DNA from 3 places in the Lactiplantibacillus plantarum genome. Region 2 is predicted to be linked to each of the others. Evidence: predicted binding sites of a transcription regulator. Region 2 holds the regulator's gene; each other region holds the start of a gene.

Region 1 (10,955 bases), 1.2 Mb from region 2:
GATGTGGAGGTTAAGGGTGGCTATTCGCCAGAGCAAATCGTGTTGAAAAAAGGGGTTCCGGCGGTACTTAATTTTACGCGCAAAGATGCATCTGGTTGTCTGGATCACGTGGTGTTCAGTGATTTCGGTATCAATCAGGAATTGCCACAAAATCAAGTTGAAGCAATTACGATTGATACGAGTAAGTCTGGCGAATATCAATGGGCCTGTGGGATGGACATGTTTCATGGAAAATTAATCATTAAATAGTGGGAGGAAAATCAAATGAGCGCACGACAACAAATCAATATTACAGTAGACGGCCATTATGACCCAGCAGAAGTAACGTTACAACAAGGTGTACCGGCCCAATTAACGTTTACGCGCACGAGTACGCAGGGGTGCTTAGAGCAAGTACATTCAACCGACTTGCACTTTACGACTGAGTTACCCCTTGACCAACCGCAAACGGTGACGGTACCAACTGATCGAGCCGGTGAATTTTACTTTAGTTGTGGGATGGACATGGTGAGTGGCAAGGTGGTGATTGCGTAATGAACACGACGAAACGGTTTTGGATTTCATTAATATTTTCCCTGCCACTACTGGCTAATATGATTTTGATGCCCTTTGGCTGGATGCTCCCGGGTGGTGATTGGACGCAGTTGATTCTGACGACCATCATTATGGCTGTTTCGGCTCGGCCGTTCTTGCAAAGTGCGTGGGCGTCCTTTACTAAGCACCATGCCAATATGGATACTTTGGTGGCGATTGGCACTGCGACGGCTTATTTTTACAGCTTATACGCAATGGCAACAGGGCAAGCAGTCTTCTTTGAAAGTGCCGCACTTGTGACCACTTTCGTTTTGCTCGGCCAAGTCTTTGAAGAACGAATGCGGCACAACGCGTCCAGCGCGGTCGCAAAGCTAGTGGGCTTACAAGCCAAGGAAGCGGAAGTGTTACGCGATCAAGAATTTGTAAAAGTGCCGTTGGATCAAGTAGTGGTCGGCGACATTATTCGGGTCAAGCCAGGGGAAAAAATTCCCGTTGATGGTGTAATTACAACTGGCCGCTCAACGGTTGATGAGTCAATGGTGACGGGAGAAAGTATGCCGGTTCAAAAAACGGTGGCGGACGCTGTCATTGGTTCAACGATTAATAGTAATGGGACCTTTCAGTTCAAAGCTAGCAAGGTCGGTGACCAGACAATGCTGGCTCAAATCGTTGAGCTCGTTAAAAAAGCACAAAACAGTCACGCACCGATTCAAAAGCTGACCGATAAAGTTTCTGATATCTTTGTGCCGATTGTGCTAATTATTGCTATCGTTACCTTCTTGACCTGGTATGTTTTCTTGAATGCTAGCCTCGCGAATGCCTTGATTTTTGCGGTCGCTGTGGTCGTGATTGCCTGCCCGTGTGCGCTAGGTTTAGCTACGCCGACCGCACTAATGGTCGGTACCGGCCGTGGTGCCAAGATGGGGATCCTGATTAAAAATGGTGAGGTCTTGGAAGCTGTCAATGACGTTAAAACGGTGATCTTTGATAAGACGGGAACGATTACGGTTGGTCACCCACAAGTGACCGATGTTATCGGCGACGAAGCCCAAGTACTGCGCGTTGCCACTAGCTTAGAGGCGGCTTCGGAACATCCTTTAGCTGCGGCAATATTAAAACGCGGCACGGCCCGTGGTATTCAAGCACCAACCGCCACGAACTTCCAAGCCATCGAGGGTAAAGGTGTGACTGCTCAAGTTGAGGGCCAATTAGCGGTGGTCGGTAATCATAAATTATTAACTGATGAGCCGATTAGTGCTGAATTACAACGCCAAGCCACTGAGCTTCAGGACGCGGCGAAAACGGTCGTGTACGTGGGCTTAAATCACGAAATCATTGGATTGATTGCCATTCAAGACGTCGCCAAATCGACGTCTGAGGTAGCCATTGCGAGTTTGAAAGCACGTGGCTTGAAGACGGTCATGTTAACCGGCGATAACGAACGGGTCGCACAAGCTGTGGCGGATCAAGTCGGTATTGATGAAGTGATTGCTGATGTGCTGCCAGGTGATAAGGCTGAGCACGTTCACGCGTTCCAGAAGGCTGGCAAGGTGGCCTTTGTCGGCGATGGTATTAATGACGCCCCCGCGTTGACGACGGCGGATGTTGGGATTGCCATGGGTTCCGGAACTGATATTGCAATCGATGCTGGTGGCATCGTGCTTGTTAAGAACGATCTGCGTGATGTTGACCGGGCGTTGGCATTGAGTAAGAAGACGTTTAACCGTATCAAACTTAATCTGTTCTGGGCTTTCGTGTACAACGTGCTCGGGATTCCAGTCGCGGCGGGCCTCTTCTTTGCCATTGGGCTGACGCTTAGCCCCGAATTGGCCGGATTAGCAATGGCCTTTAGTTCATTGTCCGTAGTCACGAGTTCGGTATTGCTAAATAAAGCTAAGATCAGTTCGAACGCCCAACCTGCGTAGACGATGAGCAGATAGCGTCGGATGAAATCGTGCTTGTTAAACAAGCAGAAATGTGTGTTAATGGTACAAAATATGCGGGTGTCTAACGCCAGTTCACGTTGTTGAGCTGGAGGCGACACCCGCTTTTTGAGTCGACAATTTAAGGAAGAAAACTGGCTATAAATTCTTCACAATCAGTAAAAAAGAGTATTAGATTTACACTAATTAAGTATCATATCGTTAGTGTAAAATTAGAAGAATGCCCATTTAACGGAGATAAGTGTGGTGTTAGATGCTTTTGTAAGCGCTTGAATCAAATTGTGTATTGTGTAACAATATTAATTGTAAGCGGTTTACATACTATTTGAAACGAGGGTTTGAACATGAAAATTAAAGCAGCAGTGGTTGATAAAGTAAACGATCCATTTGTCATTAAAGATGATATTGAATTAGCTGAAATGAAAGCAACTGATTTACAAATCAAAATGGTTGCGACTGGAATTTGCCATTCTGATGAAGCAATTCGGCGGGGTGATGCGTCGTTAGGTTATCCAGTAATTTTAGGACACGAAGGTTCTGGAATCGTCGAAAAGGTCGGTTCAGAAGTAACTAATTTTGAAGTGGGCGACCATGTTATTCTATCATTTTACGCTGACGGAACATGTGATAACTGTCTGAAAGGCATGCCAACTAAATGTCGGAATTATGCCGACTATAACTTGAGTGGGACTCGTCCCGATGGTTCCGACCATTTCCAAGAAAACGGGCACCATATCAGTGATATGTTCGACCAATCTTCCTTCACGACTCATACGGTAGTTGACCAACGTAATGCGGTTAAAGTACCAAAAGAACTAGATTTACGTCGCTTGGGACCTTTAGGCTGCGGCTATGTCACCGGAAGTGGCACTGTTTTGAACAGTTTACAGCCGCGCCCAGGACAAACAATTGCAGTCTTTGGGACTGGTGCGGTTGGTTTAGCGGCAATGATGGCTGGTAAGATTTCCGGCTGTACCGAAGTGATTGCGGTCGACATTGTTGATTCACGGCTAGAACTCGCCAAAGAATTAGGTGCTACTCATGCCATTAACAGTAAGGAAGAAGATCCAGTTGAAGCAATCAAGAAGTTGACGCATGGTTACGGGGTCGACTTTGCCGTTGATACGACTGGGGTAGAACCAGTTATGGTTTCTGCAATCCACGCACTTGCTCAAGGTGGGACTGCTGCTTTGATTGCCGTTACGGCCAAAAATATCACCATTAGCTCATGGAACGATTTGTGTGTTGATGATAAGAAAGTCATTGGTGTTAACATGGGTGATGCCATCCCTGGCGTTGATATTCCACGGTTAATCGATTTCTATCAACATGGCATGTTCCCATTTGAAAAGACCGAAAAGTTCTATAAGTTTGAGGATATTAATCAAGCTAATGCTGATTCAGGTAGCGGCAAGACCATCAAACCTGTCTTGATCATTGATGAAGATTATCAACCGGGGAAATAGCTGCCGGCTGGGTGCCATCAGTTATGATGAATAACTTCTAAAACAGCGATGTCAAAAGTTGATTTTGACATCGCTGTTTTTTGCGTTAAACACAAGCCGCTTGGACGGCTTGCATAATTTGTGATTAAAACGTGCCGGTTCTTAAATTCAAAAACAGCCAGCTATGGACCGCTGGGAAAAAGTTCGACTCAGCGTAAACTTGTTTAGTTAGTTCGTCCTACACCGACCTCCAGGCATTTCTGCCAACTGCCGGAACGTGGTGGGCACAGATTTAAGCCGAAGCCCACGTCTCAAATACTGGCCTTTCACTAACCAAGCCAAGGACGCTTGCTAAGTGAAATTTCACCACTGGGCATTGGCCGAAACGCCTTCCAGTCGGGACAGTGTTCGAATGGCGGACATGTGCGTACCCAACTTTTGGTGAATTCGTCATTGTTTTTCATAAACCATAATTTTGTCAATCAACTGTCAGGGTGAAAATGATATTGAGATAGCTCACTAATCCTGAATTGGTGTAGTAAGATTTAAGCTCTTGACAGAGGGCTTAATACACCTAACGCTTTGTTTAAAGTTCCAGTATCAAATAGCGAACAACAAATTGTACCGAGTTCGGTGGTCGTTCATTAGCCATTTGAGCGGCTTCCCGAAACGTGTTCGGGGCCACTAAAGCCTGTGCTTGCTACGCCAACGGACTAATGCCAAAACCGCATTAATCCGTTGGCTAGGCAATGCTCGGCTTCAACTCGTGGCCCCTCACACTCTTGAGACCGGAGGGGCTGGGTGACAATGCTCAGTAGCCAAATTATTCTTAGTCGGAAGTGGGGTACTTCCGGCTTAGAATAAGACTCGTATTTGAGATGACGCGGGTTGGGCGTTAGCTCAAATCGACGTCGGCTACGTTCCAGCAATTGTCACCCAGCCCCGGAGGTCGGAATAGGACGCGCACTGGCTGACGAATAACAATCTAAACTTGGCACGTTTTAATCACAAATCAGGACAAATTAATTTGCACAATGCGTGTTCTGATAGATATTCTTATCTGTGTTTGTCGGTTTATTGTTGCGGTGTTTATTTTGAATAGCGCGTCCAAACGTGGGGTGCATGGCATTGCCGAGTAACGATTCGAGTTGTAGAGAGGTCCCAATCAAATAATCGGTTCAAGAATTTACTATGAATTCTTGAACCGATTATTTGCTGTGAATGATTTAGTTAACTTTGAATGGGGGATTACTTGGCATCATATGCGGCTTGGAAAATCTTGATGATGTCTTCTTTAGTACCTTTGCGTGGGTTAGAGAAGGCGTTACCGTCTTTAAGCGCATTAGTCGCCATGTGTTCGAAGTCCTCGATCTTGGCGCCAATTTCCTTGATGGAATGCGGAATGCCAACGTCTTCGCTGAGTTGTTTCATCGCTTTGATAGCTAATTCGGCAGCATCACGAGTCGATAAGCCATCAGTGTTTTCGCCCATAATTTTGGCGAGCTCGGCGAAACGTTCGGGGCACGCGATTAGATTATATTCTTCAACGTAGGGTAAGAGCAGCGCGCAGCAGACACCGTGGGGCGCGTCATATTGGCCGCCGAGCTGGTGGGCCATGGCGTGCACGTAACCTAGATTGGCGTTGTTAAAGTCCATGCCGGCTAACATTTCAGCTTCGACCATGTGTGTCCGGGCTTCTAGGTTATGCCCATTGGCGACGGCTTCGCGTAATGATGTTTCGATTAATTTGATGGCCTGGATGCACTGTGAATCGGTAATCGGATTGTGATCGACAGAAACAAAGGGTTCGATAGCCTGGACAAAAGCATCCATGCCAGTTGCGGCCGTGAGTCCCTTAGGAACATCTAGCATGAGAGTGGGATCGTTAAAGGACACGAGTGGCATGTTACGCCATGAAGCAACGACGAACTTATAATGCGTTTCTTCATTCGTAATGACACAGTGACGGGTCAATTCAGAACCAGTCCCAGCGGTAGTGTTGACCGCAATCAGTGGTGGTAGGGCATTCTTGAGTGTTTCGATCCCCCGCTAACTTAGTGATGTCGTCACCGTTAGTCATGATGATGCCGGCACCTTTTCCGGTATCGTGGGCAGAACCGCCGCCAATGGTAATCAGGGAGTCCGCTTGATTGGCTTGATATAAGGCTTTAACAGCTTGAATATTATGAATTTTAGGGTTGGGTTCAACTTGATTATAAATTACGTAGTCAATCCCGGCAGCATCCAGTGACCGCCGCACCTGAGCAACGGCGCCGTCTGGCAGACTTTCAAGAAATTTGTCGGTGACGATGACTGGCTTGTGCATACCAAGAGTTTTGGCACGCTCGCCGATTTTACTAATGACACCAGGACCGAAAAAGTTAACGCTAGGCATTAAGAAATCAAAATTACGTTCAGTCATATTAATAACCTCTTTTTATATTGTAATCGCTATCATTACTAATTTACGAATCAAATTATAGTCGTAATAATTACAATTTGCAATACTTTTTGGCTAATTAATTATATTTTTCACAATATCGTTTAGAAAAGGTGCGGCAATCACGGCATACCTGTTGTAACCAAGTGTTAAATGACGGTGAACTATAGTCCTCATGCTATTTTATATTACTGCCTACAAAAAGACGACTAATTACAAAGATTCACAATCTTAGTAATTAGTCGTCTTTTTAGTGTGATCCAATAGAAAAATTGGGTTAGTACCAGTGATGATGTTGCCAGAACCGTTTGGCCTTGACCCAGGAGCCGTAGCGCGAGGCGACGTAGGTATTAGCACGTTTTTCCTGATTGACGGGTGACAAGTTGCCGTGTAAGTATGAGCGCAACAATTGATAGCGACCGTAGCAGCGGCCATTACGAGCCGTATAACTGTATCCAGATTCACGATAGGCGATCCAATTTTTGGCAGCGCGGTTGGCTTTCGAAAGCTTGGCGTTGATCTTGGCAATTTGCTGGGCTTGGCTAAGCTTCTTGGAGGCCTGGGCGGTGATTGTGGTTTGTGGTCCAAGACTAGTAGTCACGTTAACGACGACCCCGAAGACACAACTAGCCAAAACTAATAGCAACATGGTTTTAAAGTTAAATTTTTTCATGATATGTATAACCCCGTTTTATATTTTCCCTAAGCTGATAAGTGTAGAATACGCCAATTATGTGTCAGCTATGTTAAAGAAAAGTTACTATGTTATTAAATGAACGTTTCCGTTATGAAATAGTTGTTGTCAATAACTGTTGCAGCAATTGTTTAGATGAATAATTGCGCTGACTATCACATGAAAAAATCATAATATTGTTAGGAAAACTAAAGCGCTTTATTGCCTTCGTTCGGTAATCTTAAATTGGAATAGCTTTACAAAAGTATTAAAGGAGTAAGTGAGGGAGTGCAATAATGGCAACAAAAGATAATGAAAAGATTACATTGATGGCGCTAGTCATGATGATCTTTACGACCGTTTTCGGATTTGCCAATAGTACGGTGGCCTATTATTTAATGGGTTACAGCTCGATTCTATTTTACCTAGTCGCAGCCGTACTGTTCTTCATCCCGTTCGCGCTAATGATGGCGGAGTTCGGGGCAGCGGTTAAGTCTGATAGTAGCGGGATGTACAAGTGGCTGGAAGTGAGTGTGAATGCGAAATTTGCGTTCGTGGGCACGTTCATGTGGTTTGCGTCGTACATTATTTGGTTAGTCTCAACGTCAGCTAAAGTCTGGATTCCGTTTACGACCATCTTCTTTGGGAGCGATCAAACGCAGCGCTTTGCGATGTTTGGTCTGAATGCGACGCAGATGATTGGGATTTTGTCCTGTCTATGGATGGTGCTAGTGACGTTCGTTTCCATCAAAGGGATGAAAGGCATTGTGCGGGTCACGAGTTTAGGCGGCCTGGCGGTGACCAGTTTGACGGCAATCCTGTTAGTGGTTTCGGGGGTCGTTTTAGCCTTGAATCACGGACAATTCGCACAACCGTTACAACATGTGATGACGTCACCAAATCCAAGTTATCAGCATCCAGTCGGGTTACTCGGGTTTGCCGTTTTCGCCATTTTTGCTTACGGTGGGCTAGAAGTTCTCGGTGGGATGGTTGATAAGACCAAGAACCCCGAAAAGACCTTCCCACGCGGAATTATTATTTCTGCCATCGTCATTACCTTAGGCTATGGCCTGGGAATCTTCTGCTGGGGGATTAGTACGAACTGGCAAGCCGTTTTGTCGAATCCAACGACTAACCTCGGTAATATTAGTTATGTCATGATGCAAAACTTGGGCTATGTTTTAGGGCAAGCGTTTGGTTTGAGTACAGCGGCCGCTAAGACAATGGGACTGTGGTTTGCACGGTACACCGGCTTAGGGATGTTCCTCGCTTACAGTGGGGCCTTCTTCACCTTAACTTATTCACCATTGAAGACGCTTATCTTGGGAACACCTAAGGAACTGTGGCCGAAGAAATTTACGAAGCTCAACAAAGCTGGTATGCCAAGTTATGCCATGATGGTTCAATGTGCCATCGTGATTGTGATCATCTTGGTGGCGTCCTTTGCAACGGCAGACGCGTCAGCCTTTTACAATGTGTTGACCTTGATGGCGAACGTTTCGATGACGTTACCATACCTCTTCTTGCTATACGCGTTTCCGAAGTTTAAGGAAAACCAGAACATTGTTAAGCCTTTTGAAGTGTACAAGTCATTGACTTGGACGAAAATTATTAGTTGGGTCGTGTTCATTGTCGTCTTAGGTGCGAATGTTTTCACGTTGATCCAGCCAATCTTGGAAACTGGGCAGATTCAAAATACGATTTGGATGTTAGTTGGACCAATTGTCTTCGGTGTGGCCGGGATTATTTGGTATCAAGTTCGAGAACGGCATGTCAATTAAATAACCAATTTCAAAATACCATTCGATTGCTGACTGATAAAACAGCATTGAATGGTATTTTTTAAGTGCCTTAATATGGGAAATTTAGTACACTCATTAGCAAAAGCTATCTAGGGGGGAATGGTCATGACATTGGGAACTGCGTTAAAGCAGGCACGCAAAGCCCAGCAACTCAATCAAAAGCAAGCTGCCCGGGGAATTTGTGCACAATCGATGCTGTCAGCAATTGAAAATGATCGCTACGTGCCGAATGCCCGGCTATTACTGGCGCTGTGTCAGCGATTAGGGGTCGCGGTTAGTACGTTGAGCCTAGCCGACGATTTTGAGATCAGTGCCGAGCAAGCGTTTAATGACCGCGTTCGGCAGATGTGCAATGCCCATCAGTATCAGCAATTGAAGGATTGGCTATTACAGCCAACCACTTTGGAACATGTTCAAACGGATGAGCAGACTCAGGCTTACTATTATTATCTGGGTGTCGCCTGTTGGCAGGTTGATCGCACATCGGATGCTGCACAACAAAATTTACGGCTGGCAATTGGTATGGCTGCTCCCAGCTCGCCGCCGACAACGTTGACACGCTTGGCCTTGATTTCGTTAGCCGTCGTTAAGGCGCACCACCATCCTCAAGCCCCAGTCGCGGCCTTAGTCACCCGGGCACTCGCTGACATTGATGCGAGTGCATATGAAGAAAATGCCAACATTGTTTTTTACCTCGCTGGGTTGGTGGCCTATGAACAACATGATTCCCAGTTGGCGGTGGCCCGTTTGACGCAGGGGTTGGCCTTTGCGACTACACACGATTCACACTACATGCTAGCCAATATTTATCAGTTGATGGCGCAACTCGCAATGGCGGCGGGGGAGACTGCCACGGCGCGGGTTGCCAGTCAACGGTCACAAGTTTTCAAAGACCTGTTTAAAGAACAAATTAACGACCGCCTGTAAATTATCAGTATTCTGATTTTATGTTGGCGTCCCCACCGTGTATTTTATAAGCACCAACTAAATACATGTGCACTTGATCTAATGGCCCGTTATTGATTTGGAGTGGTTGGCCGTAATAACGATGACCGGGTTAGGATGAACATTGGGGGTTATAAAATGACAACAGCATTATTTACCAATCAAGTATTAACACAGGCAACTCCAGCAACGGTGCGAGCATTGCTAGCAGATCCGCTGAACTTACCAGCATGGGCGACTGCCATTACCACGGTCAAGCCAACCGCGACGGGGTACGTGTTACAGCGGTCCGATTCGGCTTTTGATCAGCCGGAACAGTTGCAGGTTACAGTCGGCGCTGACCAGGTCGTTTATCACGGTGAGGGTGGCCAATTGGGATATGAAATTGTGTTCACCATGACGCCATTGGCCGAGCGAACTGCGGTCCAGGAAGAAGTCTCCCTTACGACTACACCGCCGAGCTGGCTGCCGTTGCCACTAGTGAAGCCCGTCATGCAACGAGACTTTCAGCGGAAGTTGGGTCAATTGGCAACATTAGCGGAGGAACAGCCGAATGACGATTAATGATGGGATGACGTTAATAAAAGTGTTAGTGACGTGGTGGTCTGTCAGTTGGTTATTACGGGCCACTTTGATCGGCGTTGTTGGAATAATTGCCTATCGTTTTTTGAAGCAGCGTCAATTTAAGTGAGTTAAGACGATGACAGCTTTTATGCCTAATATCTAATCGTAACTATTATTATTTAGTGTGCGTTTAACTATCATCCGAAAACTAATTCCGGTATTCTATGGGTATTCTTTTGAAGGAGGAAATCTCATGAATCAACCAGAATTACGTGACCCACGCTATTTATATAAGACAGATGGCTTTGATAAGCAGGATCAGGAGACACCCGCACTACAAGCTAAGATGCGTCCTGAACCTGATTGTGGTGAGAAGAGTTACCAAGGACATGATAAGTTGTTGAATCGACGCGTTTTGATCACGGGTGGTGATTCGGGAATTGGCCGGGCTACCGCGATTGCTTTTGCGCGGGAAGGTGCTGATGTTGCGATTCAGTACTTGCCGGGAGAGGAGCCGGATGCTGAGGCGGTTGCCGAACTAGTGCGCGCTGCGGGCCGTCAAGCGTTATTATTACCTTGTGATTTCAAGGATGTTGACGTTGTGACCGA
Region 2 (10,955 bases):
AAAATCATCTTAGGATGTTGCATTAATGCCCGTGCGATCCCGACCCGTTGTTGTTGGCCACCACTTAATTGATCGCAACGTTGGTAGGCGTATTCTTTTAACCCTACTTCGTCGAGTAGTTGTAGCGCCTCTTGTTTTTCGGCGCTACTGTAAAGGCCGAGCATGCCAGCAACTGTTGATTTAGCGCCTAAGCGGCCATGCAGAACATTTTCAAGGGCCGTTAACGGACTGATCAGATTGTAGTTTTGGAAAATCATGCCGATATGATGACGAACTTTGCGTAATTCAGCTTTGTTCGCTTGACGAATGTCAGTGTCATCGAGCAAAATTTGACCACTATCATCGCGGATCAACTGATTGATACTCCGTAAAATAGTTGTTTTACCAGCACCAGACGGGCCGATGATGGCAGTTACTTCGCCCGGTTTAGCTGTGAAGTTGACTGCTTTGAGCGAATGCTTATTGGAACCATATGTTTTATCTAGCTGAATAACCTTGAGCATTGGCAAATCCTTTCATTGTGAACTAATGGTACGTGGTTTAGTAACCTACTAACTTATGCGTTGGCGCGTACCACTTGTCGGTAACATTAACTAATTTGGACTTTTCTGATTTCTTAGGGAACATCATTGGTGTCTTCGCATTTGGTTCAGAGAAGATCTTTTTGTTTTGGGCAAAGGACTTCGACGTGAACTCAGTGGCGATCTTCTTTTGATCATCCTTGCTGAGGGACTTGGTATTGTATACCCATGGGCCTTGTTGAACAGGCATCATGGCAATGTTAACGACCGACTTGCCGGCTAAACTTGTAAATGGCGCTTCGGCGTTATCCTTAACAGTGAAAGTTGAGCCGACCTTGTCCCATGATCCCTTGGTAACGTTTAAGTATGGCATTAAATCAGCATCATCAAAGGCAGCGACATCCGCATCCCCCTTGAGTAAGTTGACCGCGGAACCCTGATGAGAGCCACCATAGAGCACTTTACTAAAGAATGATCCGCTTTGAGTTAATTTATCTTGGTCAGCGGTTTTGATGTTGAATTCACGTGAGATTTCAGCCGTTGGTACTAAGAAGCCTGAAGTTGAACTATTGGAAACATAAGACATCTTCTTGCCTTTGACGTTCTTAATACTGTACTTACCGTTTTCTTCATACTTTTTGGCATCTTTTTGTTGTACCATTAAGTAGGAGTTATAAGTAGCGTCTTTCAAGGTACCTTTAGCATCAGATTGTGCGGCAAAAGGTACAACATCTTTGCTCTTGTGGTGTGCTTGGATATAACCGTTAGCCCCCATGTATGCGACTTGAGCTTTGCCGGATGCAATTGCTTGGATCGCAACGTTATAGTCGGTCGTGGTTTGTAATTTAACCGTCTTACCCGTTGCCTTTTCAACTGCTTGCTTAATGGCCGTACGGGAACCAGCAAAACTCTTGGCTGATTCGTTAGGATAGAAGACCACCGTGATGGTTTTGCTGCTATCCGTACTGCTACCACCAGATTTAGCACTGGTTCCGCTAGCGCAACCTGCGAGTCCTAAACCTAAAACCGAAATGAATGAAAGACCTAATAATGACTTACTAACTTTTGACATAGTTTCCAATTACCTCCAAGTAATTTTAGTTACTTGTGTAGCATAACAAGGTATTGTAAATGTGCGGACAAGGATTAGTGAAGTATATGTATAAGTTATGTAAATAATATTTACATTCGGTTTTCAATTCAGCGATTGGTAAGTATGAGTGGAAACTGGTCAGGATAGTTGTTGATTGTTTCTGGATTGAATTGGTTGGTTACTACCGTAAAGCTTTCAAAGTAAGTAAATTATGATAAGATATGTGAAGTAATTCAAAATGAGGAGTTTTTTAAAATTATGAAGTTGTTGGCGATTGATACTTCGAATCGGCCATTGAGTGTCGCGGTATTAGAAGATACCCAGATCTTGGCCACAACGACCACTAATGTTGGCCGTAACCACAGTAGTACATTATTACCAATTATTGAACAAGCCATGGCTCAAGCTAAATTGGCACCAGCTGATTTAGACCGGATCGTCGTTGCTGCCGGACCAGGGTCGTATACGGGGTTGCGAATTGGCGTGACGACTGCTAAAACACTTGCCTTTACATTAGATAAAGCCTTAGTTGGTGTATCGAGTTTGGCCGTGTTAGCTGGCAACATTGTGACGGAAGGCCAATTAGTGGCGCCGTTATTTGATGCGCGTCGTGACAACATCTTTGCCGGGTTATATCGGATTAAGAACCAGCGTCCAGTTGCCGTTATCGCTGATCAACATATCAGTGTGACCGAGTGGGGCCAACGATTAGCTAGTTATGATGAACCAATTACCTTTGTCGGCGCGGATGTCGATCAATATGCGGATGCTTTGCAGCAATCGTTAGCCAAGCAGTTCGTTCGTGCAGCCCCACAACTTGACTTGCCCCAAGCCGTAGTACTAGGTTTGATGGGTCGAACGCTGACACCCGTGAGTGAAATTCATAACTTTGTGCCGAACTATTTGCGTTTAACGCAAGCTGAACGTGATTGGCAAGCCAAGCACCCAGAAAAGGAACATGCGCCCTATGTTGAGAAAATTTAAGGAGTACTTTCAAAAAATGACCACCGGTGGCAATCAACGCCGCCAACGTGTATTGGCCATTCAAAATCACATCGTTAAAGTGGGCGAAGTCAATTACTATGTCTCACGCGCACTGATTACCGATGTGCCCGAGATGCTAGCCATTGAACGGGCCGTATATGCGGGACAGACACCGTGGGATGAAAATGCGTTTAAGACGGAACTTCGCCGACAGAGCGGTCGGTTCTATATTGTGATGCGTCATGAAGATCGCCTCGTCGCTTTTTGTGGTTGTGTCTTTGATGATCGCCGCCAAGATGCACATATCACCAATATTGCTGTACATCCTGATGTTCAAGGCCAAGGACTAGGCCATTTTATGATGCAAGTCATGATGAAGCGGGCGCGTAAGTTGCATTACCAAACGGTGACCCTTGAGGTTCGTTACAGTAATACGATTGCGCAACAACTTTACCGCGATTTAGGGTTTGAAAAGACTGGTATCAAGAAACGGTACTATTTTGGCGACCATGAAGATGCTATTGATATGACTTATCGTATTCCGGTAGCTACGGATGACTGAACGACAGCTTGTCGCCAGTACGCAGCTTGACGCGGGTCGGGCCGTCCAAGTTTGTTACCAGTTAGCGACATTAGCATATCCCGGTGGCGCACCTTGGCGGCAAGCGACGTTTGCGGCGGACATGGCGTTACCAACGGTACACTATGATTTATTACGGTGGCAGGATGAACTGATCGGGTTTGTCAGCCGCTCAACAGTGCTTGATGAGACCGAAATTACGAATATTGCAATTGATCCGGCCTATCAGCGTCAAGGGCATGCGCGGTGGTTATTAACAGCCTGCTTAGCACAATTATCGGCAGGGTCCGTATTCCTAGAAGTCCGGGCTAGTAATCTCGCCGCCCAGCGCTTGTATCAGCAATGCGGCTTTGACCAGATTGCCACGCGTAAGGAATATTATCATGATCCCGAAGAAGATGCGTGGATCATGCGTAAAATGATTAATTAAAAGGATGGGAACCGTGGAAAAACAAAACTTGATTTTAGCGTTTGAGTCCAGTTGTGACGAGACTAGTGTGGCAGTGATCAAAGATGGCCATGAGATTTTATCCAACGTGATTGCAACGCAGATTAATAGTCACAAACGGTTTGGTGGCGTGGTTCCTGAAGTTGCCAGCCGTCATCATATTGAACAAATTACAATTTGTATTGAAGCCGCACTTCAAGAGGCACACGTGACGTATGCTGACCTTGATGCTGTTGCCGTGACGTATGGCCCCGGTCTAGTGGGGGCACTGTTAGTCGGTGTTAATGCAGCTAAGACAGTGGCATACGCGCACCAATTACCGCTGATTCCAGTTAACCATATGGCCGGGCACATTTATGCCGCTCGGTTTGTTAAGCCATTCGAATTTCCGCTAATGGCACTATTAGTTTCTGGCGGTCATACTGAATTGGTCTACATGCAAGCAGATGGGCAGTTTGAGATTATTGGTGAGACACGTGACGATGCGGCTGGTGAAGCTTATGATAAAATCGGTCGGGTATTGGGTGTTCCATATCCGGCAGGTAAAGTCATTGACGAGATGGCACATGCAGGTCACGACACTTTCAAATTTCCGCGAGCAATGATTGATGAAGATAATTACGATTTTAGTTTTAGTGGGCTGAAGAGTGCGTTCATCAATACGGTCCATCACGCAGATCAAATTGGCGCGACTCTGGATAAGAACGATTTAGCGGCTAGCTTTCAGGCCAGCGTGGTTGATGTTCTGATGAGTAAAACGTTACGAGTCCTCAAACAATATCCAGTTAAGCAATTAGTCTTAGCCGGTGGCGTTGCAGCTAATCAGGGGCTACGTGAACGGTTACAACAAGATTTACCAACCGCTTTTCCTGACACAGAACTAATCTTAGCGCCTCTAAAGTTATGCGGTGATAATGGTGCCATGATTGGTGCTGCGGGCTATGTTCAATATCAGCATCACCAATTCGGCGACGCGGCGCTGAATGCCGATCCAAGCTTAGAATTTGATTGGATGCCAGGTATGTTGAAGTAATGAAGTAGTTATAAACGGGTGTGAAAAGTCAGTCCTTTTCACACCCGTTTTAGTATCTTTTCATTAATTATGATTAAAAGAGGATGATTCCTAGAATCAAAAATGACCATCTTAAGCCCGCTGGAAATAGTTCAAGTTAGTGTAAACTTGCTTAGTTAGTTCGTCCTACACCGACCTCCAGGCATTTCTGCCAATTGCCGGAACGTGGTGGGCACAGATTTGAGCCGAAAAACCACGTCTCAAATACTGGCCTTTCACTAACCAAGCACAGGACGCTTGCTAAGTGAAATTTCACCACTGGGCATTGTCAGAAACGCCTTCCAGTCGGGATAGCGTTCGAATGGCTGATAGGGGCGTACTCAACTTTTGCTGGATTTGTCGTTGTTTTTCATAAACGTTAATTTTATCAATCAACTGTCAGATTGAAAAGGTCTTGTGATAACTCACTATTTCTGAATTACCGTAGTAATAATTGAATATTTCGAAAAAGTGGAGAAGGCACTCTGATATTTGACTTAAAGGGTTCAGTATCAAAATAGCCAACGACAAATTGTACCGAGTTCAGTGGCCGTTCATCAGCCATTCGAGCGGCATCCCGACTGGAGGGGCTGGGTGACAATGCTCAGTAGCCAAATTATTCTTAGCTGGAAGTGGGTTCCTTCCGGCTTAGAATAAGACTCAAATCGACGTCGGCTTACGTTCCAGCAATTGTCACCCAGCCCCGGAGGTCGGAATCGGACGCGCATTGCTGACGAACAGGAACCCACCTAACCGGCACCTTTCAATCATGATTTATGCCGCGGATAGGGGCAAAATAATAGTCGCCTCAAGAATTATATTAATTCTTGAGGCGACTATTATTTTTATCTGATGAGTCATTGGAAAATTAGCTCAATTCTTCTAAAGCTTCAGCTTGTTCGGTCCATTCGGTTTCAACTTGTTCTTGTTGAGTATTGATGGCTTCAAGTTCTTTTTGTAGGTCTTGTAGTTTACCAACATCGGCCGATACTTCAGGTTGCGCCATTTCAGTTTGAATCTGTGTGGCTTGTTCATCTAAGGCAGTCATCTGTTCTTCCAGGGCGGCAACTGAGCGCTCGAGCTTGCGCTTTTCACGTTGTTGCTGCTTGCTGGCTTGGTAATTTTGCTGGCCTTTGGAGCGGGGAGCAGCAGTTGTGGCACTGGTTGAATCCGCTGCACCGGCTTCAGCAGCTTTTTCGGCCGCTTGGCTAGCAGCCGCAGCCGCGATTTCAGCTTGCTCTTGTTTCTTGTCGATGTAGTAGTCGTAATCACCTAAGAAGAGTTCCGTGCCTTCCGGAGAAACCTCTACGACACTCGTGGCGACTTGGTTAATGAAGTAGCGGTCATGTGACACGAACAAAAGGGTGCCGTCAAAGTCGTTGAGGGCGACTTCCAAAACTTCACGGCTATCGATATCCAAGTGGTTAGTTGGTTCATCTAAGATTAAGAAGTTGTCATTTTGCATGGCAAGTTTGGTCAACAGTAACCGGGCTCGTTCTCCACCAGATAGGGCATGAACGGGTTTATCAACATCTTCACCAGTGAAGAGAAAACTGCCCAAAATGGTACGAATGTCTTTTTCAGGAGTGGTGGGATGTTCATCCCAAAGTTCACCGAGGACGGTTTTTTTGTCGTTTAAATTACGTTGCTCTTGATCGTAGTAGCCCGTAACGACGTTGGTGCCAAAAACGGCCTGGCCTTTAATGAATGGAATCTGTCCCAAAATACTCTTTAGGAAAGTCGATTTTCCAATACCGTTCGGTCCAACAATGGCAATAGCTTCATGTTTCTTAATATTCAAGTTGTCGGGTTCCGAAAGAATCTGACCATCATAGCCCACGGCTGCATCTTTGACGGTCAACACAATGTTGCCGCTTTGTTTAGCCGCATGAAAGCCAAAGTGGGCAGTCTTCTCGTCACTATCAGGGCGGTCAAGGCGGTCCATCTTTGCTAACTGCTTACGCCGAGCCTGGGCCCGTTTTGTCGTAGAAGCACGCACGATGTTACGATTAACAAAGTCTTCAAGCTTGCTGATCTCCGCTTGTTGCTTTTCATAATGTTTCCATTGTGCTTGGATTCGAGCCGCTTTTTCTTGCACAAACTGGTCGTAGTTGCCAGTGTAGTGCACCATTTCATGGTGTGATAAGTCATAGACTTCGTTAACGACCCGGTCTAAGAAATAGCGGTCATGGCTAACGATTAGCAGCGCACCAGAGTAAGACTGGAGATAGCTTTCCAACCAAGTAAGGGTTTCGACGTCCAAGTGGTTCGTCGGTTCGTCAAGGATAAGCAAGTCCCGTTTTTCAAGTAACAACTTGGCCAAGGCCAACTGGGTCTTTTGTCCACCGGATAGTGCCGTCACCGACTTATCGTACACCTCGGCGTCGAATTGGAAGCCGTGCAACACGCCCCGAATCTCAGCTTGGTAGCCGTACCCGTTTTTTTGTTGAAATTCAGTTTGAATCTGATCATAGGTTTTCAGGGTCTGTTGATAAGCCTGCTCATCATTCATGATTGCGGGGTCGCTCAATTGATTTTCGAGCTGGTGCATCCGTTTTTCGATGGCATGTAACTCAGCAAAGACACTACTCATTTCTTCCCAAATCGTATTGTTACTATCCAGTCCTTGGTCTTGCGCCAAGTAACCGATTGTTAAGCCCTTGCGCATTGAAATCTGGCCTTCGTCCGGTACCGTTTCGCCGGCAATCATTTTAAGTAAGGTTGATTTTCCGGCCCCGTTTCGACCGACGAGGGCCACCCGAGCGTGTTCTTGAATATCCATTTGTACGTTATCGAACAAGACATCGGCGCCAAAACGCCGCATAACTTGCTGTACTTGTAGTAAAATCACGCTTTATTAAGCTCCTTTCACATTTAATTCGTGACATAATTGTAGCATATTGTAACGGCCTGACCCAATTATTCGGAATAATAAGTAATTATTATTTCACAAAGTCACGCGTTATGCTAGAATAGTGTCAGCAAATTCACAAACTTTTAATTAGGAGGACACGTCCGAATGGCAGAAACAAAAATTCCACGGGCAACGGCAAAACGGTTACCGATTTATTACCGCTATTTAAATATCTTGCTAGATGCAGATAAGAAGCGGGTCTCATCGACCGAGTTGTCCGAGGCGGTTAAAGTAGATTCAGCAACGATTCGGCGAGATTTCTCGTATTTTGGGGCGCTCGGCAAACGAGGGTATGGATACGATGTTGAAACGTTACTTGCATTTTTCAAAAAGATTTTAAATCAAGACACCTTAACGAATGTTGCTTTAATTGGGGTCGGTAATTTGGGCCACGCCCTACTGAACTTTAATTTTCACAAAAACAGTAATGTCCGCATTTCAGCAGCATTTGATGTCAACGAGGCGATTGCCAATACAGTCCAAAGTGGGGTTCCAGTGTACCCAATGACGGAGCTCAAAAAGCAATTGATCGAACAACAGATTGAGATTGCTATCTTAACGGTGCCAACCACGGTTGTTCAGAAAATTACCGATGACTTGGTTGATGCAAACGTCAAAGGAATCATGAACTTTACGCCGTTACGAATCTCCGTTCCTGAGACAGTACGGGTTCAGAACGTTGATTTGACCAACGAATTACAAACATTGATCTACTTCATTGAACATTACGGTCAGCAATTAGGTGACAATGGTAATGACGATGAAAATGAGACTGAAGATTAATAACTCGCTTTATCTTTGAAATTAAATGGCTATAAAAAGGCTTCTCTGAATTATTCAGGAAAGCCTTTTTAACATACTTAGATCACGAATCATTGATTGTAACGTATAAATATTCGGTGAAAATTAACGTTGAAACGCTAGGTTAGCGCTACCTAGTAATGATACTAGTGCAGTAAGCCTAATAATGTGGGTAACACAACCGATGCGTTCATTAGGATGTGAGCCGTCATCGATGTTTGAATCCGACCGGTGTGCTGGTATAACCAGCAGAATAATAACCCGATAAAGGCATAGAGGATAAAGTGACCATCCGCATGTGCAAAGCTAAATAGCACACTAGAAATCAAGGCCGCCCCAATCTGACCAGTAACCGCACTTAGATTGCCAAAGATAACTTTGCGGAAGACGATTTCTTCCATAATCGGGGCACCGACAATGATGGCTAAGAAGAAAGCGGGATATTGTTGCCCAACAGTTAAGAGGGTGGTCGTGTTGGTTGACGCTGTTGACTGTCCCAGTAAAGCCGTCATTTTTAAAATGATGACTTGACCAACGATGACTAGGACAAGACCGATCAATCCCCAGATGAACGTCATGAACCAGTTACTTGGTTGTTTTTCAACAACGTTTTTTGTCCGCATGCGACTCGCCAACCAGATGAGTAGGATTGCACCGACTAAGTAGTCGACCGTTTGAATCACGAATACTTGGGCCCCTAGCTGATGGAAAGCAGTCACAAGGACGCTCGGTAGTGCGTAAATAATAAAGTAGATGATAAGAATAAAGATTGATTGGCGGCGATTAACCATCAAGTCACGTCCTTTTAAAAGTTTGATTTAAGATTTATTGATACTTCAATAGTATTCATTATAGTCGATTTGACATTCTTTGACTAATAATTGACAAATCACTTGCAATCTTGAATTAAAATGATATAGTTGACAATGTAATTAGCACTTGAGGTTGAGGAGTGCTAAAAAAGAATAAATGGAGGGATTCACGTGTTAAAACCATTAGGAGATCGCGTTATCTTGCAACAACAAGAAGAAGAAGAACAAACAATTGGCGGTATTGTCATTGCCAATAACGCTAAGGAAAAGCCCCAAAGCGGTAAGGTTGTTGCCGTCAATGACGGTCGTGTTTTAGATAACGGGACAAAAGTTGACCCCAGCGTGAAGGTCGGCGATCAAGTATTATTCGATAAGTATGCCGGTACCGAAGTCAAGTATCAAGGTGCTAAGTATTTGGTATTGCACGAAAAAGATATCGTTGCAATCGAAGACTAATCCATTTAAATTGCGCAACTTAAAATAAATTAAATTCATGAGGTGAATAGAGATAATGGCTAAAGAATTAAAGTTCTCTGAAGATGCACGTTCAGCGATGCTAAAAGGTGTCGATCAATTAGCTGACACAGTTAAGTCAACGTTAGGTCCTAAGGGTCGCAACGTTGTTTTGGAACAATCATATGGTTCACCAACAATTACTAATGATGGTGTAACGATTGCTAAGGCGATCGAATTAGACGATCATTTCGAAAACATGGGTGCTAAGTTAGTTTCTGAAGTTGCTTCAAAGACTAATGACATCGCTGGTGATGGGACGACTACTGCAACGGTCTTAACACAATCAATCGTTAATGAAGGTATGAAGAACGTTACGGCCGGTGCTAACCCTGTTGGCATTCGTCGTGGGATTGAAGAAGCTACTAAGACGGCGGTTGACTCATTACACGCTATGGCACACGAAGTTAAGACGCAAGAAGATATTGCGCAAATCGCTTCTGTATCTTCAGCAAGTGAAGAAACTGGTAAATTGATTGCCGAAGCCATGGAAAAAGTTGGTCATGACGGTGTTATCACGATTGAAGAATCACGTGGTGTTGATACTAGTTTAGACGTTGTTGAAGGGATGCAATTCGACCGCGGCTACTTATCACAATACATGGTTACTGATAATGATAAGATGGAAGCGGATCTTGACAATCCATATATCTTAATTACTGATAAGAAGATTTCAAACATTCAAGATATCTTACCACTATTACAATCCATCGTTGAACAAGGCAAGCCATTGTTGATCATTGCTGATGACATTTCTGGTGAAGCTTTACCAACCTTAGTCTTGAACAAGATGCGTGGGACGTTTAACGTTGTCGCCGTTAAGGCACCCGGTTTTGGTGATCGGCGTAAGGAACAATTACAAGATATCGCTATCTTAACTGGCGGGACGGTTATCACTGACGACCTTGGCCTTGAATTGAAGGACACGACCATCGATCAATTAGGTCAAGCCAACAAAGTTACGGTTACTAAGGATAACACCACCATTGTTGAAGGCGCTGGTTCCAAGGATGCTATTTCAGAACGGGTTGAATTTATCCGTAACCAAATCGGTGAAACAACTTCTGACTTTGACAAAGAAAAGTTACAAGAACGTTTAGCTAAATTAGCTGGTGGGGTTGCCGTTGTTCGTGTCGGTGCCGCTACTGAAACTGAATTGAAGGAACGTAAATACCGGATTGAAGATGCTTTGAACGCAACTCGGGCCGCCGTTGAAGAAGGCTTTGTTGCTGGTGGTG
Region 3 (10,955 bases), 190 kb from region 2:
GGAAGACCTCGTCCGTTTTACAACGGGTCGCATACTTGTTGTATCGTTACCGGGGTAATTTGACGGCCGGACAAGTCATCTTGTTCTCACCAAATCAACTCTTTAATGATTATATTAACCAAGTATTGCCCGAACTGGGTGAACAAAACATGGTTCAGATGACCTATTTCCAATACGCATCGTACCGGTTACCACACATGCAAGTTGAAACTTTACAGCAGCGGTTTGAAACTGAAAATACACCGCAGATGGCAAAGATTACGAAGTTGGAAGGTAGCCTCGCATTCTTCAACGCGGTTACCACGTATGGCCGACATTTGGAACAAGCGGACATGCGTTTCCGTAACATTACGTTGAACGATGAAGTGATTATTTCCCGGGAAAAGATTAAATCGATTTACTACTCTTTCAACGAAAACTACCACTTAGCGAACCGGTTATCAGCAACTAAGGAAGAATTAATCAAGATTTTGAATCGCAAGGTTGAATCGGAGATGCGTTCCAAGTGGGTCGAAGAAGCGGTTCAAGACTTATCACGCGAAGAGATCAATCAATTATATGGCAATCAGCCGCGGGAATTTAAGAATGGCGATAAAGAGTTTAAATTCTTAGCACGTAAAATTGTGATGCAACGCTTAGGAAAAGCCCGGACGCAAATCGTGCGTAACCGTTTCTTGAGCATCAACATGCAGTACGCGCATTTCTTACGCGAAGTACCGAAGATCATCAAGTTGGCTGATCACGGTATCTCAGCTGCTGACTGGGATGCTACGGTTGAACGGAAACTAGCCGAGATTAAGGAACGTCATATCTCGTTAACAACGGTCTCAGCTTACATGTACCTGCATGACCTAATGACCGGAAAGCACGGGCAGCGTGACATCCGGTTTGTCTTCTTGGATGAAATTCAAGATTACAATGCCTTTCAGTTAGCTTTCTTGAAGTTTAGCTTCCCCCAAGCTCGCTTCACAATGCTCGGTGACTTGAACCAGGCGATTTTTACCAAGGAAAACAGCCATTCGCTGATCAATGAATTGGCCACGTTATTTGACCCTGAAAAGACGCGGGTCGTGCAATTGACTAAATCGTACCGGTCAACGCAACAGATTACTGATTTCACCAAGGAAATTTTAGTCAATGGTGAAGCCGTCACGGCTTTTGATCGTCAGGGCGACTTGCCAAATGTTGTTGTGACGCCTAACTTTGAAGCGGGGGTTGATCAAGTCGTTGATCAGCTAGCGATGAACGATTCTGAACGTGATACGACGGCAATTATCGGGAAATCCTTAGCAGAATGCGAGGCGCTCACGAAGGCCCTGAAAGCTCGTGGTGAGCAGGTTACGTTGATTCAAACTGAAAATCAACGCTTGGCTCCCGGTGTCATTGTAGTCCCGTCTTTCTTAGCAAAAGGGTTGGAGTTTGACGCGGTCATCGTGTGGAACGCTAATCAGGAAAATTACCAACGTGAAGATGAACGGCAACTATTATATACAATCTGTTCACGGGCCATGCACGAGTTAACGTTAGTCGCGGTGGGTAGCTTGTCACCGTTACTAGCGCGGGTGAACCACGCCTTGTATACATTAAATGAAGCAAAAGTTTAAGTCAGTTTAAGACAGTGAGTACCGCTCCATTCACCTGGAGTGGTATTTTTTTAGTTTTACTTGTGAAGGAAATCTTAAGGTGTGTCAGGATGATCAGTGGTGGAACAGTTGGGGAAGTGTGTCGGAATAGCTGAGAAAACGCTATCATAGCGATGGAATAAGCGTTAAAATTAACTCATCAAGTGCAGTAGTCGGTGAGAGACAATGGCCTTAATACTGACTAGGCACACAATATCGTGAAAATACTAACAACTAGTTAGAACGGTTGTTAGTGACCTGAGGAGGAAACGACGATGTCAATCACTGAAATGTTAGGTATTCAATATCCCATTTTTTCTGGTGCCATGATGCGAATTGCGACCCATGAATTAGTCGGGGCGGTTTCGGAAGCCGGGGGACTCGGTGTTTTAGGTTCAGCGGGGTTATCTGCCGAACAGTTGCGAGCAGAGATCCAAGCAACCCGCAAGCTGACGGATAAGCCGTTTGGTGTCAATTTAATGTTACAGATGAAGAACTGTCCAGAACTGGCCCAAGTCATCATTGATGAGGGGGTCAAGGTCGTGACGACTGGTGCGGGTAACCCGACTTCATATATTCCGCCGCTACACGCGGCCGGTATTAAAGTGATTCCAGTGATTGCTTCGGTCCACCATGCCCATAAGATGGTGGCGGCCGGTGCGGATGCGGTGGTTGCTGAAGGTCAAGAATCAGGCGGACATATCGGTCAAACGTCAACGATGGCATTATTACCTCAAGTCGTGGACGCTGTTGATATTCCGGTGATTGGTGCTGGTGGTGTCGGTGATGGCCGCTCGATTGCGGCGATGTTTGCGCTGGGCGCCCAGGGTGTGCAGTGTGGCACGATCTTTTTGACAGCTGAGGAGTGCCCGGTTCCAGCTAGTTATAAGCAACGGGTATTGGCTGCCAGTGACACGGATACAATCGTGACTGGCCGCAGCCAGCGCGATCCGGTACGGGCGCTAGTTAACCCGATGTTGGCGCAATACTTGCAATTGGAGCAAACTAACGCGCCGGTAGCAGAATTACACGCGTTAGCGGACGGTTCATTTGCGAAAGCCGTTGAAGATGGCGATATGGAACATGGTACGCCCATGGCTGGCGAAGTGGCGGGGATGATGACGACAATTCGGCCAGTCAAGGAAATTATTACGACGTTATTTGGTCAGGCTCGTGAGGTCGCGGCACAACTGAAAATCGAATAAGATACAGTAGCATAGCTCGGTACTAGGTCAGCGTTAACTAGTATCGAGCTATTAATGGTTATTGGCTATCAATTAGGAATCCGGTTAATTTGAATTTTAATCAGCGTTTGATAAGGGTTTCATGTTATAATCAACCCATTAATTTAGTAATGGTGGCAGACAGAAATCATGGAAGATCAGATGAACTATTATCGCTTCTCACGTGAACAGTGGAAGCAATTTTATCGTAACAATCAGCATCAAGTACCATTGACCGCAGCCAATTTGCACGAAATTGAGGCGTTTAATGACCGGATTAGTCTCGACGATGTCCGTGATATTTATATGCCGTTTGCGCATTTGTTGCAGGCCAAGTATGAACACTACTTGTCATGGCGGGAAACGGAGTCCGTTTTTTTACACCGCCAGAACCGCCAATCACCCTTTATTATTGGAGTGTCTGGAAGTGTGGCAGTTGGCAAGACCACCACAGCACGGTTATTAGAGATTCTATTTAAATATTTATATCCAGACCGGCGGACGCAATTGATTACGACGGATGGTTTCTTATACCCGAATGCCGAGCTCAAAAAGATGCAATTGATGGAACGTAAAGGGTTTCCGGAAAGCTATGATATGACGCGGCTGATCCAATTCTTGAACGATGTGAAGAGCGGAAAGCCGTTAGCGAAGGCCCCGGTATACTCTCATCAGACTTATGATATTGTGCCAAACCGCTTTGACGTGATCACGCATCCTGACATTTTGATTATTGAAGGGATTAACGTGTTGCAATTGCCAAGCAATCAGGCGATCTACATTAGTGATTTTACGGACTTCTCAGTGTATGTGGATGCGGATGCCGATTTAATTGAAGATTGGTACTTAGAACGCTTCAAGGCCCTGATGAAAACGGCTTTCCAGGATCCGACGAATTATTTCTATCCTTGGGCGATCGGTGATCCGAAGGACGCGATGGCGATGGCCGAGCGTGTTTGGGAAGAGGTTAACTTGAAAAACTTGAATGATTATATCTTGCCAACCCGTAATCGTGCGGATTTAATTTTGCACAAAGTTGCGCATCATGTGATTGATGCCGTGTATTTCCGCAAATATTAGCACCTAAGAAATTTCTCATACTGGTTGACCGAACGTTTAGAAATCAGTATGATAGACCTATTGAGCATTAATTAATCCAAAGGAGTGAACAACTTGGCAAAAACGGATACCGCGTCTTTCGATTCCATTTTGGTATTGGATTTCGGTAGTCAGTATAATCAATTGATTACCCGGCGCATTCGTGATTTCGGCGTTTATTCGGAACTACTTCCGAACACGATCACCGCTGAAGAAATCAAGGCCCGTCACCCGAAAGGTATTATCTTTTCTGGTGGCCCCAACAGTGTTTACGATGATGGCGCCTTTCGGGTTGACCCGGAGATTTTCAAGTTGGGCTTACCAATCTTGGGGATTTGTTACGGCATGCAACTGATGACCTACACGCTTGCGGGCGGGAAGGTCGAATCAGCTGATAACCGTGAATACGGCAAGGCGAACATTGACGTGACGAGTGACTCGGCGACCCTATTTAAGGACACGCCAGCTGAACAGTCAGTGTGGATGAGTCATGGTGACTTGGTTACTCAAGCACCTGATGGTTTTGACGTGGTGGCCACTTCTAAGAACTGCCCGATTGCGGCAATTCAAGATGTTGACCGGAAGTTATATGGGATTCAATTCCATGCTGAAGTTCGGAATACGGACTACGGTAATGATATTCTACGGCACTTTGCATTTGACGTTTGCCAAGCTGAAGCTAACTGGTCAATGGATGATTTCATTGATATGCAGATTGAAAAGATCCGCGCTGAAGTTGGCGACAAAAAGGTCTTACTGGGACTTTCCGGTGGGGTTGATTCCAGTGTCGTCGGTGTGTTATTGCACAAGGCCATTGGCACGCAATTAACAAGTATTTTCGTTGACCATGGTTTGTTACGGAAGGGCGAAGCTGATCAAGTTATGGCGAGCCTAGAAGGTAAGTTCGGCTTGAACATCATCAAAGTTGATGCTAAGGACCGCTTCTTAAGCAAGTTGGCTGGTGTCAGTGATCCTGAACGGAAACGTAAGATTATTGGTAACGAATTTATCCAAGTGTTTGATGAAGAAGCCACGAAGTTAAACGGGATGGAATTCCTCGCACAGGGGACCCTCTACACCGATGTGATTGAAAGTGGGACTTCAACGGCCCAAACAATCAAGTCACATCATAATGTTGGTGGTTTGCCAGAAGACATGCAGTTCAAGTTGATTGAACCGCTACGGACGTTATTTAAGGACGAAGCACGGGAACTCGGTGAAAAGCTAGGGATGCCGTCTGACCTTGTTTGGCGTCAACCATTCCCCGGCCCTGGTCTCGGAATTCGGGTTATTGGTGAGATTACGGAAGATAAGTTAGAAATCGTGCGCGATAGTGACTTTATCTTACGTGATGAAATCAAAAAAGCCGGCTTGGACCGTGAAATCTGGCAATACTTCACCGTATTACCAGGCATCAAGTCAGTCGGTGTCATGGGTGACGGCCGGACCTACGATTACACCGTTGGTATTCGGGCCGTGACATCAATCGACGGTATGACCGCCGACTTTGCACGTATTCCATGGGATGTCTTACAAAAGATCTCAGTGCGGATCGTCAATGAAGTCGATCACGTTAACCGCATCGTGTACGATGTTACGAGTAAGCCACCTTCGACAATTGAATGGGAATAGAAAATCATATAAAAATGAAATCGTAATATTGATTTAACAGTATTTGTGAGCTTATAAAATGGATGAATTGGTGGCGAATCTGAAAGATTTCCTATCAACAGTCTCACTAAGAATCGTGGAGGTCTTTAGTCACTTAGGAGTGATTAAGGATTTGCACGATTCTTTTTTTATTGGATTCTTGTTTGTTCACAAAACATTGCGGATAATGTAAGTAAGTAGAGATGTATCATATAGAGTGTGGAAGAACTGTTATGGCAATTACAGAAGTTTAAGACTAAATCTAATTGATAATTGATGAACCAAATCACAAAGAGTTTGTTAGCACTTTTGAAGAGTGAATCAAAGAGAACCCAGAAAATAATTTCTAAGTTATGAAAGTGGTAATGATTTTTACAAAGAATTGAATGAAGCTTATTAAAAAACAAACTTTTATTTAAGCGTACTAATTCAGATTTAATGCAGGCGTAATATCGATGGTGTAATAGGATTATGAATGGTTTGTTTTCAGAAGTTAGTGCAATCAAGGTTAAATTCTGAGTGATAATTTTATTTTTTATCATTAGTAGGACATTTTTTGACATTTGTGACTAGTGATATTGCAGTGCACGATACAAAGGTGATAGTGTAGTTAGTATAGAATAGTGAGTGAAAAGGAGTGAGGAGGGGTCATGAGTAATTATCTAGTGGGTCCTGATAAGAAAAATCTGTTTGGTCGGCGGTCAACGTGGGATTTTGATCAGGCAATTGAAGCGTCCAGTGATGGAGATGTCATTGAGATTGAGGCGGGATTTGATCCGTTCAACGGTCAAAATAACCAATCTATAGTTATTACTAAAAGTATTACAATTCAGGGTCACGTTGAAAATAGAGAGAATGAACATATCTATACCAATACAATCGATGGTATTGTAGTGAAGGATGGAGCTACAGTAACGTTGCAAAATATTTGTATTCAGAAAAATACTGATAAGAGTAATGCAATTACTGTGCGTATGGGTTCAACTGTAATTGCTGAAGATGTTTACTTAATTAACAAATCAACGACTGGAACAAACTATCCAATTGTGTATATTAGTGGAAATTCACATGTACAATTAAAGAATGTAACAGTCGGAGCTAGCAAAATTTCAGATGGAAAGCATCGTATTTACGTCGAGAATTCTGAGCTGACTATTCGTAATTCATGGATTTGTGCAAAGGTGTATTTGAAGCATGCTCAATTTTTATGTCATAAAAGTCAACTAGAATACACGGACGGTTGTGTGCTTAACGGAAATGAACAAAGTACTATCCAATTAATATCGTCAACTTTAACGGGTGGAAAAATTCTGTCTAAAGAAGTGTATCCATGCGTTCATATATGTGATTCCAAATTAACCTGTCAAGATTGTTCTATTAATCAGCCCAAGTTTGACATGGCTCTATTGGTGTTAAACAGTCAAATGACACTTAAAGGTGGTCAAGTGGATTCAGTTAGTTTAGATCACACCACGGCTAATATTAACGAAACACTGATTCGGGAAAGCTTTGCAATCGAAAATGGAACACAAGTCACTGGAAATCGCTTTTTTATTCTAGGGCGTGACAACGGCAAAGTAAATTTGTATATTGCGGGCCGCTCTAATATTCAGGTCTGCCATATTATTTTTGGACAAATCTCAAATCCAAATTTGAAACTTGAACGGAATGTAGATATCGGTAAGACAGCATTAGATTACTACCAATATAATTTAAACAATGGGACGTTTGTGGTGGATCAAACAAATCATTACATTTCCGCGGACAAGCAGGGTCAAGTGAGTTATTTTGGTAAAAAGCCTGCGTTGGATCGTCTCAATGAAATGATAGGGATTAGTGGAGTTAAATCGGAGATTAATGAATTTATTGCTATAGCCCAAATGAATAAGCAGCGTAAGGAGCAAGGGATAAGTAGTGATGCCATGACACTACATTCACTATTCCTAGGTAATCCGGGGACAGGAAAAACAACCGTTGCACGTATTTTAGGTGAAATTTTATTTGACAAAGGAATCATTAACGATCAGAAATTTGTCGAGGTTTCACGTTCGGACATTGTAGGACGTTATATTGGCGAAACTGCGATAAAAACTCGTAAAGTTCTAGAGTCTGCTCTTGGCGGAGTCCTATTTATTGATGAGGCATATACGCTAGCTAACGGGGATGAGAAAGACTTTGGACGGGAAGCCATCGATGAGATTTTAAAATTCATAGAGGATCATCGTGCGGATGTTGTTGTTATTTTCGCTGGGTATACCGATCGTATGGAAAAGTTCTTAAAAATGAATGAGGGACTGCGAAGCCGGATTCCTAATCACTTTATGTTTGAAGATTATACACCCCAGGAATTAATTGAAATTGGCTGGAATGACTTAAAGGCTAAAAATTATATTGTGGATAAAACTGCATACACGGACTTAGTTATGCATAATTTTAATGTTTCTCACGATCATAGTAATGGCCGCTGGGTTCGTAATCTTAATGAAAGGTTAATCAGGAAATTTGCTGTTCGTGTCGCCGGCCAGCAAGGAGAAGACCTTTCTGCAATTAAGCAGCAGGATATTGATGCTGCAATGTTATAGTGACAACAGAGGAGTAGTGAAGAATGACAGAAAAGAAACAGTATGTTCGGCCGCCCAAGCCAGTAAAGATAAAGCCTACGGTATCTAGGAAAAAACTTAGCCATAAATTAGACGCATATAATTATTTACATCCCGATTATTGGAAGCGAAAGTTAGCTCACTTATTACTAGTAATACCAGTTGTGTGGACCATTTATGGTATGATTCTACTGGCCATCTTTTATCCAGGTATGCAATCAGGAATTGGAGTTACTGTTAGCTTATTAGGAGTAACGATGAGTGTATTGCATATTGTTCTGACGGCAATAAGTGCTTATTTCTATCCATTTAGTTTGTACTGGTATCGTGAAAGTTTGATAGGACGCATTTTAAATGGCATGTGGTACTTTGGTGGCTTCTGGGCTGTTATTGGAAAAATTATTGTCACACTGATTGGTGGCATTTTGATTGCAGGTCTTTTGGCACCGATTGCTGGACCAATAACATTACGTCGTTGCCGACGAAAAAATATAATCATTGGTGACGCAAAAGATTTTGAATAGAATATTATTAATAATAAGTAAGTGGATCTAGAACCTGTTGCAGTGCTATGATCCCTTTATGGTTGTCAGATGAAATAATATAATTCATCTGACAACCATGGAGGGATTTTTTATATGCCAAGGTCTAGACATACACCGGCCGAAAAATTGGCTTTAATTACTGATTTTCAGAGCTCTGGCCTTTCTATTAGCGCATTTAGCAAGCAACATGAATTGAGTTGTTATTCCATTAGATAATGGGATGTTATGCTATCAACGTGACGGTATTGATGGACTAGCAGAGGCCACTAAGAATCAGCACTACAGTCAGACTTTCAAGCAGAAGATCATTCGAGCATATTTGAATGGCGAGGGAACAATTCAAGGATTAACTAATAAATATGGATTACGTTCAACTTCACAGCTAAGAAACTGGCCAATCAAGTATAATAGGGACAAACTGTGACGGCTTCACCGTCTAGAAAGCAGGTCCTAAAATGAGCCGTAAAACGACTTTTAATGAGCGAGTAACGATTTTGGAATGGATTAATAAAGGTAATCATTCATACAGTGAGGCCGCCGAACATTTCAACGTTTCTTATCAGCAAGCCCGTTATTGGGCCTTAAAGGACCAAGCTAAAGGTTTTGAAGTTTTGGTCGATAACCGAGGACATCGTAAACCCGAATCAGAATTAACCGATTTGGACAAAGCCAATCTGTGGATTAGACAATTAGAATCACAAAGCAAGGATCAGCAGTTATTAGAGGCTTTCATAAAAAAATATCAGGAACTTTAGCGCAAGGGTGAATTCACAACGTCGACTGGCTTACCACGCAATCAAGGAAGTTAGTCAAAATAATCACGGTACGGTCACTAAGTTATTATCAATACTCAAAGTTAGCCGCCAGGCATATTATAAGGGGCTCCATCGTGACGTAACGACTTGGGAAATTCGAGATAACTTCTTAACTGAACGGGTTCAATACTGGTATAACCAACATCATCAAAGTATTGGCAGCTATCTAATCTCAGAAAAGACCCGACCGTTACCGAACAGGTGACGTTAAAGCAAGTTAAGCGAATTATGATCAAGCTTGGAATTCGTTGCCAGGTTCGTCAGAAAAAGCATTCACGGATCAAACAACAGGAGCAATACTTACAAGATAATGTTTTAAATCAGCATTTTAGCGTTAACCAACCAAATCAGGTCTGGTTGGCCGATTCAACTGAATTAATTTATGGTGTTAATGGTCAGTATAAAGTACGCTTGAGTGGCTACTGGGTCTTTGCGGTCGGCATCTAATTGCCCATAAACTAAGTGAAACTGAAACTACGAATGCGGAAGTTCAGGTTTTTCAACGGGCCTTTAATTTTGCGGGTGACGTCCACCCTGTAGTGCATACTGACCGAGGTTCGGCATACATATCAGGAGTATTCAATAATTTTTGGCGCAACATGAGGTACTCGTAGCATGTCACGACCAGGAACGCCATATGATAACGCACCAATGGAACGATTTCAAATTACGTTGGATGGACCGACATGCCAAACCAGCTACCTATAAAGAATTAGTGGCCTTGGTTGAAGAAGGCAGCAACTACTTTAATCAGCTAGACCGTTCATCAGCAAGAAACGACCTCACCCCAGCGGAATACTGGAATGAGGCCGTTTAAGTAGAGCAAAACTTATATTATTTCAAATGACAACTTGACAGATACTCGTACAGTAGGAACTCCAATGAAAGAGGTTTTCGTCTTGGTGTTTTTATTTTGTAAAAATACTAGTGGCTAACTTGATTTTAAAACTCACCATCAATGTTCCGTCTCATTTCAATGAATTTTTTATATCTAGGATATTGAATGTGATGAAAATCTAGCTCAGGCATAATATTGATTAGGGAACTGTCGTGAAAATGCGTGTTATTCAATAGCCATTCTATCTTTCTGTAACATTCAGCAACTACTTCATCATTACTACATTCCATAAAAATCACTGAAGTGACAAAAATATCGTCAATATTATCTTCAGTTTTTTTCAAATTAAAGAAATAACGCTTTAATGAATTAGCAAGATCATCTAGATTGAGTTTTTTGGGATTTTCAATATAGCTGAGGTAAATATTTGCCCAGGTGATTCCAGTTTCGTTTCCTATTGAGGATTCTAAAGTATCAAACGTAACCTGTTTGAAGGTCTCAGGTTCCTTCATAAACTTCTGTATTGTCTTAATGGGAGGTTTCAAGAGTGCTTTAGAAACTTCT

The links. The regulator Rex, encoded in region 2, represses fermentation and respiration genes when NADH is low (regulators of the CRP and FNR family bind a similar motif). The targets are predictions, from matches to a motif close to TTGTGAANTANTTCACAA.
Region 1: E5260_RS02515 (NAD(P)-dependent alcohol dehydrogenase) is a predicted target of Rex. The motif match lies at 2,757-2,774, and genes of this name have one in related genera.
Region 3: E5260_RS11715 (nitronate monooxygenase) is a predicted target of Rex. The motif match lies at 1,839-1,856, and genes of this name have one in related genera.

The regions. Positions count from the first base shown of each region.
Region 1 is NZ_CP039121.1:571,274-582,228, forward strand. Features, by position in the region: gene E5260_RS02500 (cupredoxin domain-containing protein) at 1-249, shown strand, start outside; gene E5260_RS02505 (cupredoxin domain-containing protein) at 265-534, shown strand; gene E5260_RS02510 (copper-translocating P-type ATPase) at 534-2,459, shown strand; gene E5260_RS02515 (NAD(P)-dependent alcohol dehydrogenase) at 2,822-3,943, shown strand; partial or broken gene E5260_RS02520 (iron-containing alcohol dehydrogenase) at 5,171-6,344, opposite strand; gene E5260_RS02525 (aggregation-promoting factor C-terminal-like domain-containing protein) at 6,640-7,035, opposite strand; gene yjeM (glutamate/gamma-aminobutyrate family transporter YjeM) at 7,332-8,816, shown strand; gene E5260_RS02535 (helix-turn-helix domain-containing protein) at 8,943-9,764, shown strand; gene E5260_RS02540 (SRPBCC family protein) at 9,921-10,346, shown strand; gene E5260_RS02545 (hypothetical protein) at 10,336-10,473, shown strand; gene E5260_RS02550 (SDR family oxidoreductase) at 10,600-10,955, shown strand, end outside.
Region 2 is NZ_CP039121.1:2,655,437-2,666,391, reverse strand. Features, by position in the region: gene phnC (phosphonate ABC transporter ATP-binding protein) at 1-503, opposite strand, end outside; gene E5260_RS12545 (phosphate/phosphite/phosphonate ABC transporter substrate-binding protein) at 541-1,593, opposite strand; gene tsaB (tRNA (adenosine(37)-N6)-threonylcarbamoyltransferase complex dimerization subunit type 1 TsaB) at 1,873-2,598, shown strand; gene rimI (ribosomal protein S18-alanine N-acetyltransferase) at 2,582-3,160, shown strand; gene rimI (ribosomal protein S18-alanine N-acetyltransferase) at 3,153-3,608, shown strand; gene tsaD (tRNA (adenosine(37)-N6)-threonylcarbamoyltransferase complex transferase subunit TsaD) at 3,613-4,659, shown strand; gene E5260_RS12520 (ABC-F family ATP-binding cassette domain-containing protein) at 5,546-7,528, opposite strand; gene E5260_RS12515 (redox-sensing transcriptional repressor Rex) at 7,697-8,374, shown strand; gene E5260_RS12510 (CPBP family intramembrane glutamic endopeptidase) at 8,539-9,183, opposite strand; gene groES (co-chaperone GroES) at 9,376-9,660, shown strand; gene groL (chaperonin GroEL) at 9,716-10,955, shown strand, end outside.
Region 3 is NZ_CP039121.1:2,466,095-2,477,049, reverse strand. Features, by position in the region: gene helD (RNA polymerase recycling motor HelD) at 1-1,604, shown strand, start outside; gene E5260_RS11715 (nitronate monooxygenase) at 1,898-2,827, shown strand; gene coaA (type I pantothenate kinase) at 2,996-3,925, shown strand; gene guaA (glutamine-hydrolyzing GMP synthase) at 4,019-5,575, shown strand; gene E5260_RS11700 (AAA family ATPase) at 6,244-8,175, shown strand; gene E5260_RS11695 (hypothetical protein) at 8,199-8,717, shown strand; gene E5260_RS15540 (transposase) at 8,959-9,162, shown strand; gene E5260_RS15535 (helix-turn-helix domain-containing protein) at 9,194-9,493, shown strand; gene E5260_RS15530 (hypothetical protein) at 9,501-9,758, shown strand; gene E5260_RS15525 (hypothetical protein) at 9,782-10,000, shown strand; gene E5260_RS15520 (hypothetical protein) at 10,191-10,370, shown strand; gene E5260_RS11680 (hypothetical protein) at 10,496-10,955, opposite strand, start outside.